DNA from 3 places in the Peribacillus sp. NPDC096540 genome. Region 3 is predicted to be linked to each of the others. Evidence: riboswitches for the same ligand, from Rfam matches in the RefSeq annotation. Region 3 holds a riboswitch; each other region holds the start of a gene.
What was found. Region 3 has a riboswitch for S-adenosylmethionine ahead of ACQKMR_RS23040 (methionine biosynthesis PLP-dependent protein). Riboswitches for the same ligand answer to the same signal wherever they lie in the genome.
Positions count from the first base shown of each region.

Region 1: linked by a shared signal. The riboswitch ahead of ACQKMR_RS03055 (Fur-regulated basic protein FbpA) and the one ahead of ACQKMR_RS23040 (methionine biosynthesis PLP-dependent protein) in region 3 are both predicted to bind S-adenosylmethionine.
Region 2: linked by a shared signal. The riboswitch ahead of ACQKMR_RS08075 (sugar ABC transporter substrate-binding protein) and the one ahead of ACQKMR_RS23040 (methionine biosynthesis PLP-dependent protein) in region 3 are both predicted to bind S-adenosylmethionine.

Region 1 is NZ_JBNNTG010000002.1:202,240-207,000, reverse strand. It holds gene ACQKMR_RS03075 (ABC transporter ATP-binding protein) at 1-496, shown strand, start outside; gene ACQKMR_RS03070 (GDSL-type esterase/lipase family protein) at 588-1,289, opposite strand; gene ACQKMR_RS03065 (N-acetyltransferase family protein) at 1,521-2,027, shown strand; gene ACQKMR_RS03060 (Spo0E family sporulation regulatory protein-aspartic acid phosphatase) at 2,124-2,315, opposite strand; gene ACQKMR_RS03055 (Fur-regulated basic protein FbpA) at 2,589-2,777, opposite strand; SAM riboswitch class I at 2,955-3,059, opposite strand; TPP riboswitch at 3,208-3,312, shown strand; TPP riboswitch at 3,388-3,477, shown strand; gene tenA (thiaminase II) at 3,596-4,285, shown strand; gene thiW (energy coupling factor transporter S component ThiW) at 4,301-4,761, shown strand, end outside.
Region 2 is NZ_JBNNTG010000006.1:29,782-34,542, reverse strand. It holds gene ACQKMR_RS08085 (ABC transporter permease) at 1-212, opposite strand, end outside; gene ACQKMR_RS08080 (sugar ABC transporter ATP-binding protein) at 214-1,716, opposite strand; gene ACQKMR_RS08075 (sugar ABC transporter substrate-binding protein) at 1,782-2,897, opposite strand; SAM riboswitch class I at 3,015-3,120, opposite strand; gene ACQKMR_RS08070 (GTP-binding protein) at 3,217-4,761, opposite strand, start outside.
Region 3 is NZ_JBNNTG010000035.1:530-5,290, forward strand. It holds gene metC (cystathionine beta-lyase) at 1-813, opposite strand, end outside; gene ACQKMR_RS23040 (methionine biosynthesis PLP-dependent protein) at 810-1,922, opposite strand; SAM riboswitch class I at 2,008-2,121, opposite strand; gene fumC (class II fumarate hydratase) at 2,481-3,863, shown strand; gene ACQKMR_RS23050 (hypothetical protein) at 3,973-4,215, shown strand; gene ACQKMR_RS23055 (ABC transporter ATP-binding protein) at 4,293-4,761, opposite strand, start outside.

The DNA.
Region 1 (4,761 bases), on a different contig from region 3:
TTCTCAGGATATCATTTTATTCAATGGTTCAATCCGGGATAACATCGTTTATGGAAAACTTGATGCAACAGATGATGAAATCACTGAATCGGCTAAAGCAGCCAATGCTCATGACTTTATTAGTGCCTTTCCGAATGGTTATGATTCTCAAATTGGAGAGCGAGGCGTCAAACTTTCAGGAGGACAAAAGCAGCGAATCGCTATTGCTAGGGCACTTTTGAAGAATCCGCAAATCATCATTCTCGATGAAGCGACAGCAGCATTAGATACAGAATCCGAGCATTTAATCCAGGAAGCATTGTCACGTTTATTAGTAAATCGGACTTCAATTGTCATTGCGCATCGATTATCAACCGTTCAAAATGCGGACCAAATAATTGTTCTTGAAAAAGGCAGGGTCCATGAAAAAGGAACGCATGAACAGTTATTGACAAGTAACGGCAGATATAGGCAGCTTCATGACTTGCAATTCCCTCAATTGAAGGCCATAACGTAACAACTATACAACTGCCTAAAGAAACAGGGTCCGATTTATATATAATAAGCCATGTGTACAGAAATATTGCTTCTGTGCACTTTTTTTGAATTTATTTAAAATTATAACTATCTAAAATCCGATTGGTAATGAGCTGATACCCTTTTTCATTTGGATGAATTTTATCACTGAAATACTCTTTTTTCTTTTTATTTTCAAACAGATCATTAGTAGGGATAAATATCATTCTTTTATCCTCTTCTACTACTTCCTTTACTGATTGGTTATAATCATGAATGTGCTTTTCAAGCCTTTGATCATCTTTTTTTGGATTATACAGCCCAACTACAAGTATATCCGCTTTTTTGTTTTTCTTTAATAATGTAGAAAGGATCTTATGTAGATGGTCGATATACTCTCGTTTACCATCATTTATTTTTTGATCACTTATTTTTTTCAAGTTACCTCCATTACTGTTAATCAAGTCGTTTGTTCCAATATATACGATAAACGTGTCTGCTTTGTCCAGTTTCGTTTTAATTCGATTATCTTCAAGCTGATCAATGACACCCTCTGTTTCCTGGCCTTTAATACCGTAATTCCAAAAACGGACTTTTTGCTCAGAATCAGGGTTATTCAATTCATCCTCCAGACCTTCTACATAACCTCCCCCATCCTTATCACCTTTTCCATAGGTTAACGAATCTCCAAAAGCCATCACATCTTGCTCATCTTTCGACTCTGAAGCCTGAAACATAGATGCAACAAAACAAATTACTAGTACAATTACAGATAAACCTACTATTTTTTTCATTTGTTTCTCCTTTTGTATTTACTATGAAGTTTTTTATCTTTTAATTACCCCAAAAAAGAATATACTTAACATGAAAAAAATGAATTGTCAGAAAAACTGAAAAAAGTGTATGATACAATAAAAACATTCAATGAAACGGGTTTTCGTCAACCTCCTTTTATTCATAAATAGGGTAATAAGAATCCCATGTTTCTGGAGATTGTATACATAAAAAGGATAGGAGTTAAAATGATGGATGAGTATATAGAGTTTAGGGAAGCAGAACTAACAGATTTACCAAGAATAGTCGAAATATATAATTCGACTATTGCTTCAAGGATGGTCACTGCAGATACAGAACCTGTTTCAGTGCAATCAAGGCTTAAATGGTTTGAGGAACATCATTCTGAAAGACGACCGCTATATATTATTACATTCGAAGGAAAAACAGCTGGATGGATGAGTTTTCAATCTTTCTATGGTAGGCCAGCCTATGATTCTACTGCCGAGATCTCCATATATATTGATGATTATTTCCGGGGAAAAGGAATCGGACAAATTTCGATTCAAAAGGCAATTGAAGTGAGTCCAAAATTAGGTGTTAAGACACTACTTGGTTTTATATTTGCTCACAATACACCGAGCCTAAGACTTTTTTCTAAATTTGGTTTTGAAGAATGGGCGCATTTACCTCAAGTTGCCGAGCTTGATGGTATTGAACGGGATTTAGTCATCCTTGGTAAGCGTATTAATAATTAATATTTGAATTTCATTACTTAAAAGCTATTGCCTTCATTCAGCAGTAGCCTTTTTTAGTTTAAATGAAGGAATCTATTTTAAAGTCAATGACGAAATTTAATAATCACTATGAACTTTCTTAAACGAAAAATATTCTGATTTTCTTTTATTTGTTATAGCATTTAACAGCGAATCCAATTCTTGACTTGCTTGAACAGTTAGAAGGCTTGTAAAACCATAATCTGCTGCCAATTTAATCATTTCCCGTCTCTTTTCTTCTATTCTTTCTACGGTTATCTGTGGGGGCATCTATAGTCACTTCCTATTTATTCAATTTTCTTACACCTTTTATGATAATGAAATTAGTAGTTAAAATCAACCATATATGGGAATTAAAATATGTTATTACACAAGGTAAATGTGACAAAAAGCCTATTTCACTTCCTGTTTGTGTCTTTTTTGTGACATATTGATTCTAGACAAAAATAAAAAAGCATTCACTCATATACCCTGCGAATGCTTTAATAATATTGATCAGATTAATTAATATTTTAAGATAGTAAAGTATTCTAAGAACTCTTACTATGTCATCCACTCTGAAGGAGACTCGATATTAGGTCTATTAATTACAATCTTATATTCATCTTCAAGCACTTTTAATGGAACATCATATAGATGTCTTTCATCAGAGGTTTTATAAACTCCATTCGCCAATAACTCTTCAATCAACAATGCCTTCCTTTGTTCAATTCTCTTAAATAATTCTGCCATGTAAATGGCTCCTTCCCTTGTCTTCATGAGCTCAATTTAATATGAGCTAAATTGCAGTAATAGATTTCATTTCCACCAATTTATATTTACCTTTTCTATTATGTCACTAAACGTTATTTCACAAAAATAAAAGCCACTTCTAATTCAAGAAGAGGCTTACAGTAGTCCGTTCGGCTCTTCTTATCTTCCAAGCGTATGCTTGTTGGATGTGGCACAGTTCCCAAAATGGGTCTGCTGCCGAGGTTTCTTTGGGCCAAGTCCCTCCACCTCTCTGGATAAGAATTCAATATATAAAAGATGTAGAAATGATTTTATCCCAATATTCTTCAAAAGTCAATTACCCGGTTCCCCCTTCTTTTGATAGGTGCCCCATTCAAATTCGGGTTGCAATTTCCTGGCTTTCTGATATGATGTCAGTAATTACATACATTAACACCACTAGGGGAGTCTTTTTTTAGACTGAGATGGAATTTGTTCCGGACCCTTTGAACCTGAACTGGATCATACCGGCGGAGGAAAGTGGACGATATCGTCTTTAAACACATGACTTTATCCATCTACCCGTTCCGTTTTTCAGGAGCGGTTTTTTTTTAGATGAAAAAATGAATACTTAGACTGCTAGGGGAGCTCTTTTGCTGAGAATTAAACCCTTTGCACCTGATCTGGTCGTACCAGCGGAGGGAAGCAGGCTGTAAGAAGGAATTTGCTTCTTCCTCGGTAACAGCCGCTTTCCTTCAGAGAGCGGTTTTTTTATTGATCAGATAGTGTATGCACACTTTACAATTTTAGTAAATTTTAAATTTCAAGGAGGATGAACCATGGAGAATACCAAATTAGAAACCTTCAGTGATAGACTTCATGAACGTGCAAAAGGAATCTGGAAAAGGAACCATACACATCCCTTTGTTCAGGCTATTGGAGATGGGACGCTTTCAGAAAAGAAATTTGCCTATTACCTAAAGCAGGACTATATCTACCTTATGGATTATTCCAAACTCTTTGCTTTAGGAGTCATCAAAGCTCATAATCTCGAAATAATGGCTAAGTTTGCAAGTATTTTGAATGAAACCCTTCAAGTAGAAATGGATATCCATCGGAATTATGCTTTGGAATTCGGAATCAGCTCAATGGAATTGGAAAATACAGAACCTACTCCGACCACCCTAGCCTATACGGGTTACATGCTAAATGCAGCTCAGCATGGGACTTTGGCCGACCTAATCGCCTGCCTCCTTCCATGCGCTTGGGATTATTATGAGATCGGTTTGCTATTAAAAGAACAAAATGGTGAAGCATTGGAAAACAATCGCTATGCTGATTGGATTAGATCATATTCATCTCCTGAATTTGGTGAAGCTCACAAGTGGCTGATTGCATTGCTAGAAGAGTTATCTGAAGGAATGCCTGAAAAAGAACTTCTTAGATTAGAGAAGCATTTTTTGGTGACTTCCCGTTATGAATATTTATTCTGGGATATGGTTCAAAATGAGCATGATTGGCCACTGTAGGGTGTTGGCATGATGATGAATCCAATCAAGAAAATGACGCTGACTGCAATGATCGCGGCTATTACGACTCTAACCAGTTCATTTATTTTCATCCCGGCCGGATTTGCAAAAATCTTTCCTATTCAGCATCTGGCAAATGTCATGACAGCCGTTTTATTGGGGCCAGCATATGCGGTAACACAGGCTTTTTTAATTTCCATCATTAGAAACATGGTAGGTACCGGTTCTATATTTGCCTTTCCTGGCAGCATGATTGGAGCCCTTTTGGCTGCCGTTCTCTATCGCAGAACGAAAAGCATGGAATTCGCTTGCTTAGGAGAAGTTTTTGGGACCGGTATTCTAGGATCTCTTGCCTGTTACCCACTCGCTGTACTATTTTTAGGGGAAAAAGCAGCTCTTTTCGGTTTTTTACCGGCTTTTCTACTTAGTTCGTTTGTGGGTGCTACTCTAGCATTCATATTATTAAAAACACTTTT
Region 2 (4,761 bases), on a different contig from region 3:
GTAATTCCAATCGCAATGATGGTCACGATTGAAATAGAACGTAGAATGTTAATTAGATTATTAGCTTGTATGAAAGATGGATTCGAAACGGCAAATATCCCAATCAAAATGATAATCGTCAAGATTGTGCCGTATTTATAGAAAAAGTCGAATAAGTCTACTTTTTTCTTCGCTTTTGTTGTCTGTGTGTGAACAGGAATCGGTGTGCTCATCCTATTTACCTCCTGTTGAGTAGAATAGTAGTTCTTCTTCATTGGTTTTGCTTGTCTCTAATTCGATGACTGTGTTTCCGCCATATAACACATAAGTCCGATTAGTAATACCCATGATTTCGGACAACTCAGATGATGCATATATAATTGCCTTCCCATTCCTCGCGAGTTGGGCAATCAATTCGAATATGTCCTTCTTGGCCCCTACATCGACGCCTTTTGTGGGTTCATCGAATATGTACACATCCGCATCAGCAATCAGCCACTTTCCGATAGCTACCTTTTGTTGATTACCACCTGACAAGTTTTCAACTTTAGCATCCTCTGAAGGGGTTTTAATACCAAGACTCGTAATAAGTTCCTTCGCTTTTTTCTTTTCCGACTTACGATCTACAAAACTGAATATCTTGCTGAATTTCCCGATACTTGCTGCAGTCAGGTTCGTTACAACTGATTCGTGAACAAGAACGCCTTCTTTCCTGCGTTCTTCCGGTACAAGTGCCAGGCCACTTTTTACTGCATGGTGCGGTGTTTTCAATGAAAGCTTTCTACCATTCATCACGACTTCCCCTGTTGTGATAGAAGTATGACCGAATAAGGTTTTACACAGCTCTGTTTTCCCTGCTCCGACCAATCCTGCCAAACCAACAATCTCTCCTGCTTTTAGATAAAGGCTAACGTTTTTAACTTTTTCGGCATCAGACAGCCCCTTCACTTCCAGAACAACTTCACCAATCGTAGCATTTACAACAGGGAACTGTTCATCCATTGTTTTCCCGAGCATTCGCTCGACCACTTCGTTTTGGGTAATATCCGCTACTTCTCGACAAGTAACACTCTTCCCATTCCTCATAATCGTAATTTCTTCACAAATTTCAAAAATCTCCGGAAGACGATGGGAAATGAAAATGATGCCAACGCCCCTTTGCTTTAATTCATTTACAATTCGAAATAGTTCTGTCGTTTCCGTATAACTTAACGGAGCAGTTGGTTCGTCGAGAATCAGGAATTTGCATTCCGTCGAGACGGCTCTTGCAATCAGAACCATCTGTTTTTCAGCCAAGGTAAGATCTCTTACCAGCTTTTTCGAAGAGACACCAATTTTCATATCTGCCAGAATATACGTCGCTTTTCTATGCAACTCTTTCCAATGGACCATCTGTTTTTTGCCCATGTTTTGCACTGTATCATTCAACATTACATTTTCCCCAACAGTTAAATAAGGAATGAGTGCCGTATCTACTTCCTGATATACAATTTGAATACCTTGTTCCTGCGCAACCTTCGGTGAACGGATATCCAGCTTCTTTCCATCCAGAAAAATTTCACCTGTATAATGGGCATGAGCGCCCGATAAGACCTTCATTAGCGTCGATTTCCCTGCTCCGTTTGCACCGACCAATGCATGGGCTGTCCCTGATTGGACTGAAAAATCAACTTCACTAAGCGCCTTTACTCCTGGAAATTCAATCGATATCTTTTTCATTTCTAGTTGTGTGCCCATGCCCATTCCCCCTATTAAACAGACACTCTCTTCACTAGAAAGAGAGTGTCTAATGACTCTGCTTTTTACTTTTTATAATGATCTTTCAATACTTTCATCCATTCTTCTTCAAATTCCGTTGATACTCCCCATCCTTCGACAATACCAGACAAGTTGGCCATGTTGACCGCTTCTTTTGAAGCTTGAATCTGCTCTTGTGAAATAAGTGAAGCTTCTAAGTCATATGTTTGCGGTGTTTCTTCACCCGCTAATTTTTTTGCCAAAATCCTCATATTCACTGCACCAATCAACTTCGGATCGACAGCTGCTGTGTAAGACCATGAACTGCCTTTCGCTTGAATCTCCTGTAGATCAGCATTAGATACGTCGATTCCGTATATCTTCACTTCATCGCGGCCAGCTTCTTTAATCGCACGAGCTGCTCCGATAGCGAATGCATCCCATGTTGCGAAAATCGCATCTAGTTTACCTTTGGGATATTTATTCAACATTGCGGCTACTGCATTTTGTGTCTGAACCGAAGTATCTGCAGATGCTATTCCGAATCTTTCGACTTCTTTAATCCCGGGATTTTCTTTTAATTTTTCCTGATACACCGCATTTCTTCTCACCATTGGTGGGAAACCATCTACCCACAGGTATGCAATCGCCGCTTCACCTTTTTGTTCTTCTATCAATTTATCAAAAGCCAGAGTTGCCAATGCTTCATCATCCTGTGAAGTTAATGTCACACCGTCAATTTTAGATAAGTCGTTAATAGAGTCGAATGTGACAACGCTTTTTCCTGCATCAACCAACTTTTGAACGTCATTCACCGTTGCTGCATCATCACCATGGGAGATGATATAGCCATCATAATCTTCCTGTAAAGCCTGGGCGATTGCATCATGGAATTTAGCCGTATCGCCATTCGCTGTATACGTATCCACTTGAAAACCTAATGCTTCTCCTTCTTCCTTCGCTCCAGCTAAATATTGCGCAGTATGATCATCTCCGCCAATTTTACGAATGACTTTGATTTTGGCACCTTCCCCTTTTGCAAATCGTTCTGGAACATTTTTAAAAGATACTTTTTCATCCTTCTTTGATTCTGTTGAACTTTGTCCTGAAGAGCAGCCCGTTAAAAGCAAAGCCGAAGCTATGACCGAAACGAAAACCCTTTTAAAAATTGACTTCCTCATTGTAGTTCCCCCCTATTTTTTACACATTAATCTTATCAGTCAGGTTGGTGTAAATCCCAAAATAAAAACCTCTCTAGAATAGAGAGGTTTAATCAGCTGATTTGCAGACTTGTCCCTCTCTTATCTGTCAAAACATTTCTGTTTTGCAGGATTTAGCACCAATTCCTAATGGAACGGTTGCTGGGCATCTTAGGGCCAGTCCCTCCGCCACTCTTGATAAGAGAATATATTGTGTTACGTTTTTCGTAATTATCACTTTATAGGGATATAGTCGTAAAGTCAATAGATTTTTGAATATTTAAAATGTTGCTTACTACACTTATTTTCTTTGTAGCTTAGCCAGACGCTTTTTCTCGATTTTTTCAAGTCTCTCTAACTGACGCAGTTTCACTTCAAACAGAGTAATCGGGTCACGGTATACTTCCGGATTTTCTCTCATATGCTCCAGTGCTGCCTGATGGTCTTTGATTTCCGTCTGTGTTTGTTCTATCGTTTTTTGAAGTAAGGCAAATGAACTGCGATAGAAAAGTGAGATATCTCGATCCAAAGATTTTTCAAACAACCCGAATTGTGTAAGGAAACGTTCACTGATCATCTCTGCGACATCCTGGTAGTCTTCATTTTCTAAGTACTTCTTATAACGGTTGTACATATTAGTTTTATTTTGTGGAATAGCTCCAAACAGTTTCCCTGCCCCTTTAAGCAGCAATTGTGATGGTGTCCGGCGTAATAAAATATTAACGTTTTCAATGCGGATACTGCTTGTCATCCGATCCGCATCACGGCGCCAGTCATCCAAAACTCTAAAGTCTCCGGCAAGTGTAATCCGCTCTTCTTTGTACAATTCATTGAACCCTGCACTCATCTCATCCATAAACTGTTGAATTTGTGTAAATTCCAACTGGGATGTAGCAATCCAATCTTGTAGAGAACGGTAATATTGCGGCATAATCTTGTCTGAGATATATGCCTGAATCTGCTCATTCATTTCTTCGTTCAACTGTATATGAACTTGGCTAAAATCGCTACTTTCCGTTAATGATTTAGAACATTCTCTCAGTAATTCAGGGATTCTTGAAGAAAGCTGATTTTTCACTTCTTCTTTAATTGAACGATACGACCTTATGATATTTTCACTTTTTTCTTTTTCCAAATCAGCCAGTTGATTGACGGCTCCATTCAATTTGACTTCCATCTGCTCATTCCAAGAAATGGAGTGCTCGCATTTCCGCTCATTAGCTGCCCGTTTTTCTAGCAGGTAAGATAACGTTTTGCGAGTGAATGCAAGAATCTTCTCAGATCTTCTTTCCTTCCAATTATCAGTTTGATAATTCGAATCAAGGAAGGATGAAAGGTCCTTTAACTGCTGTTTGCTGTCATAAAGTTTGGAGAAAGCAAATACTTTTGCGTTCGGGAAATACGCATTCACTTTATCCCATGTTTCATCTTCCATGCGGACTGCGACTTGGTCACTGTAAATCGTATCCATCTTATTTAGTAAGAAATGAATCGGAAGCTTCGGTGCCATCATTTGAATTTCCAATAACAAATCTCGTTCACTACCGGTGAAAGGTGCACGTGCATCGAGAACAAACATCAGTCCATCGCTGCCTTGTAAATACCCTTGGAAATCAGAATCTACACTTTTTTCCCCATTGAACCCTGGTGTATCAAGTAAACGCAGACGATTATTTCTTAGATAGTCACTAATAAGGGTCACGTCGACAATGGTTCCACGTTGGCGTCGTGTTTCATCCAATTCGGTTAACTCACCAACGACTTTGTGATCAGTATCTGTAATTTCATAGATTTCCAAATTATCCCCATCTTTGACACTGACAAGGGACGAATGGTCTTCGGCAGC
Region 3 (4,761 bases):
CTGCTGTTTTAAGTAGTCAGCAATTTTTTCTGCTCCTTTTTGAGAATGTTCCATTCGTACAGACAAGGTTTTCAAACCTCTCATAACAAGCCAGGCATCCTGGACACCAAGTACCGCACCAAAGGAGTTTTGAAGGGAACCGAGTCTTTCAGCCAATTCAGGATCTTTTACGACAGCAAGACCAGCTACAACATCACTGTGTCCGGATAAAAACTTTGTCGCACTATGAAGGACAACATCCGCTCCTAAGTTCAGTGGTTTTTGTAGAGCTGGCGTCAAGAATGTATTATCGACAAAACTCAATGCGCCGACTTTTTTTGCAATATCACAGACTGCTTTAATATCGGTCACTTTAAGCAATGGATTTGATGGTGTTTCAATGTATATAGCTCTCGTATTAGGTTGAACGGCCGCTTTAACGCTTTCGAGGTCCGTCATATCAACGAAAGTATGCTCGATGTTGAAGCGGGTCAACACACTTGTAACCATCCGGAACGTTCCACCGTAAACATCTTCTGAGATGACGATATGGTCTCCAGCTGAAAGCAGAAGGAATGCAGTTGAAATGGCTGCCATACCTGATGAAAAGGCAAAACCGCGAGTACCTTCTTCAAGCTCAGCGATGATATCTTCAAGAGCTTCCCGTGTTGGATTTCCGCTCCTGCTGTAATCATACTTGCCGAATTGATCGATATCAGTTTGATGGAAAGTGGAAGCGTGCTGAATAGGGACGCTCACACCGCCTGTTGTCTGATCGAATTTATGCTGGTTATGAAGTAGTTTGGTTTCAAAACTGAAATCATGATTTGTCATCGTAGTGCCTCCCTTTTTACATGTGCAAATGCTTGTTGCAGGTCTTGAATTAAATCGTCGCTGTCTTCGATGCCAACCGAGAAGCGTAGTAGTCGATTACAAACCCCATTCGCTGTCCTAACTTCAAGAGGTATATCGGCATGTGTTTGTGTAGCCGGATAGGTGATGAAACTTTCAACGCCTCCAAGGCTTTCTGCAAATGAAATTAATGATAGTGATTGTAAAAATGGATTGACCGCTGCTTCATCAATAATACGGAAAGAAATCATACCACCTCTGCCCGGATACAAGACGTCCGTTACACATCCATGCTCGGATAAATAATCGACAAGGATTTTGGCGTTCTTTTCATGGCGTTCCATCCTTAGTGCCAGGGTTTTCATTCCGCGCATTAACAGCCATGAATCAAACGGGCTCAATACCGCTCCTGTACCATTATGATGGAAGGCAAGCGAATTACATAATTCCTCGCCTTTTGCTACGATTAGTCCGGCCAGAACATCATTATGACCACCGAGATACTTTGTAGCGCTATGGATCACAATATCGGCTCCAAGCATGATAGGCTGCTGTATAAGCGGTGTATAAAAAGTGTTATCAACAATCAACAGTAAATTAAATTGTTTGGCTAGTGCGGCAACAGCACTAATATCTGTTTGCTGCATTAGAGGGTTAGTAGGAGTTTCGATAAAGATGGCTTTTGTTTGAGGAGTAATAGCTTTTTCAATATCCTCTAAACAACAAGTGTTTACATAGTCACACTGTAAGCCCCATTTTTTAAAACCTTGTTCTAGCAAACGATATGTACCACCATATAGATCTTCGCTGACTATCCATGCATCGCCTGATTTAAATAAGGCTAGTATGGTGGAAATGGCAGCCATTCCTGAACTGCAGGCATATCCTTGGTCACCTCTTTCAAGGTTGGCGATGGATTGTTCTAAAAGTTGACGTGTTGGATTACCTGTCCTTGTGTAATCGAATCCAGTTGATTGGCCAATTCCTTCGTGGCGGAAAGCTGTCGAAAAGTAAACCGGCGGATTGACAGTTCCTGTCGCCGTTTCACTGCGATTACCTAGTTGAGCAAGATATGTTTCTGTTTTATACATAGTTTTCACTGCTCCTTTGTGTTTTATAAAATAAAAAAAAGTCTTCTTTAAGAAGAAGACTTGGGTAAGTATGTACGAGTCATTCTTCTTATCTTCCAAGTTCACAAACTTGTGGAATTAGCACCTTTTCATTGGTTTGAAACAAATGAAGGTTGCTGAGGTGTCATCGGGCCATTCCCTATACCTCTCTCGATAAGAGTTTAGATTATTCAATTTCTTTTGAATTTACTATATATATAAAGTACTGTCAAGAACATTCTGGGAAAATATTGCTCGATAATCCTTTATTGGTTAATTGGGACTAGCGTTGTCAAAACATGATTGGTCCAATAAAAAAGCCCTAAATTATGTGGAAACCGATTGTATAAGGTGTAGGGATTCTTTAAAGACTTTGATTAATTAAATGGATTTCTCTGGAAAATAGGAAGGGTTTTGTTCTGTTTTTTTGCTTTAAAATAATAAAGTTTGTACAATATATAGAGAGAAATATAATACGTCATTATTCATTTCATATACATAAGGTTTTCGGTGGATAGTGCAAACATAGGAGGAGAACACATGGAATACAGAATCGAACGAGATACGATGGGTGAAGTGAAAGTTCCTGCTGATAAGTATTGGGGAGCACAAACCGAGAGAAGCCGTAACAACTTCAAAATCGGTAATGAAAAAATGCCGATTGAATTAGTCCGTGCGTTTGCATACGTAAAGCAAGCGGCAGCTAAAGTGAACTATGACCTTGGTGATCTTTCAGAAGTGAAAAAGAATGCCATCGTTAAAATTTGTGGCGAAATTCTGGAAGGTACACTTGATGAACATTTCCCACTTGTGGTCTGGCAAACAGGCAGCGGCACGCAAAGTAATATGAACGTGAATGAAGTGGTCGCTAACAAAGGGAATGAATGGTTAAAAGAAAACGGTGAATCCGAAACACTTCACCCGAATGATGATGTCAACAAGGCGCAAAGCTCTAATGACACATTCCCAACGGCTATGCATATTGCGGCCTATATGGAAGTTGCTGAAAAATTAGTACCGGCGATTAAAGTACTTCGTGATACTTTTTCAGCAAAAGAAAAAGAATTCTGGGACCTTGTGAAAATTGGACGTACACATCTTCAAGACGCAACACCACTAACTTTAGGCCAAGAAATCTCTGGTTGGAAAGCTATGCTTGATAAAGACTTGATGATGATTGAAGAAAGCAGTCAAAAACTGTTGAATCTAGCACTAGGAGGTACAGCTGTAGGTACTGGGATCAATACGAAAAAAGAATTTCCAGGACTTTCTGCAAAACAAATTGCGGCGGATACAGGACATTCTTTTGTCACATCGGATAACAAGTTCCATGCATTAACAAGTCATAACGAAATTGTTTACGCTCATGGTGCATTAAAAGCATTAGCAGCGGACTTAATGAAAATTGCGAATGATGTTAGATGGTTGGCAAGCGGCCCAAGAAGCGGAATTGGTGAAATCGCCATTCCTGAAAATGAGCCAGGCAGCTCTATCATGCCAGGTAAAGTCAATCCTACACAAAGTGAAGCGCTGACAATGATCGCTACACAAATCGTTGGTAACGATGCTACAATCGGCTTTGCAGCAAGCCAAGGTAACTTCGAATTGAACGTATTCAAACCAGTTATCATCTATAACTTCCTACAAACTGTTAAATTATTGACAGAAGGCATTCACTCTTTCAATAATAATTGTGCGGTAGGCATTACAGCGAATGAAGATAAAATCAAAGAAAATGTTGACCGTTCACTTATGCTAGTAACAGCATTGAACCCGCATATCGGTTATGAAAAAGCAGCTAAAATTGCCAAAACTGCATTCAAAGACAACTCTACATTAAAAGAAGCAGCGTTGAAATTGGATTTTTTGACTGAGGATGAATTTAAAGCATGGGTAGATCCTGCTAACATGGTTAATAAATAATTGCCTATGATCACCCTCCCGTTGTTTTCAGGGAGGGTGTTTTAAAGTGTTAAAACAATAGAATAAACAAATAATGAATATATAAGTTTCAAGAACAGGAGTGAATACAATGGCTTTATGCCCGCTTTGCAACGGCCTCAGAAAAATTCATATGAATTGCCCGGAATGTGGCAGTGATCTTGATGATAAAGGAAAATTCATGGATTATGCGGATGGATACAGTGCATACATGGATATAGACACACTTAAGCAAAATGATGGATACCCGCAATCGCTCCAAAACGATCAATGCCCACACATAATGAAATGTTCTAAATGTGGACATGATGAAGTGGTACTTGTGCAGGAATAGATATAATAGAGTTCCAACCCTAGTTGAATATACACATAAAGACCCATCCGTGAATGGGTCTTTATGTGTATAGAATTTTAATATGAAGGTAACTTTAGACCATTCTCCATCTGTGATTCTTCTTCAGAAAAAATGCGCTGCTCGGACTCTTTATCAAAGAAGTGGGCTTTATTCATGTCTAGGGCAAGTTCGATATTATCACCTGCTTGGATAATGTGATTTGCATCTACGCGTGCGACGAAGTCTTGATCAGCGAATGTCGAGTAGAGCATAATCTCGGCTCCCATAAGTTCGGCAACATCGATTTGAGCCGTGAATGTAGTGGTTGGGGCCTCCATGATGTAAGCTACCTCGTTATGAAAATCCTCCGGACGGATGCCAAGAATAATGTCTTTTCCGATATAGCCTTGATCACGCAGCGTATTCATTTTCAATTCGGGTACTTCAAGTGTTTGTTCTCCAATTTTAATGATGCCCTCTTTTAATGTTCCGGTAAAGAAGTTCATAGCTGGTGATCCGATAAATCCACCGACGAAGACATTCACG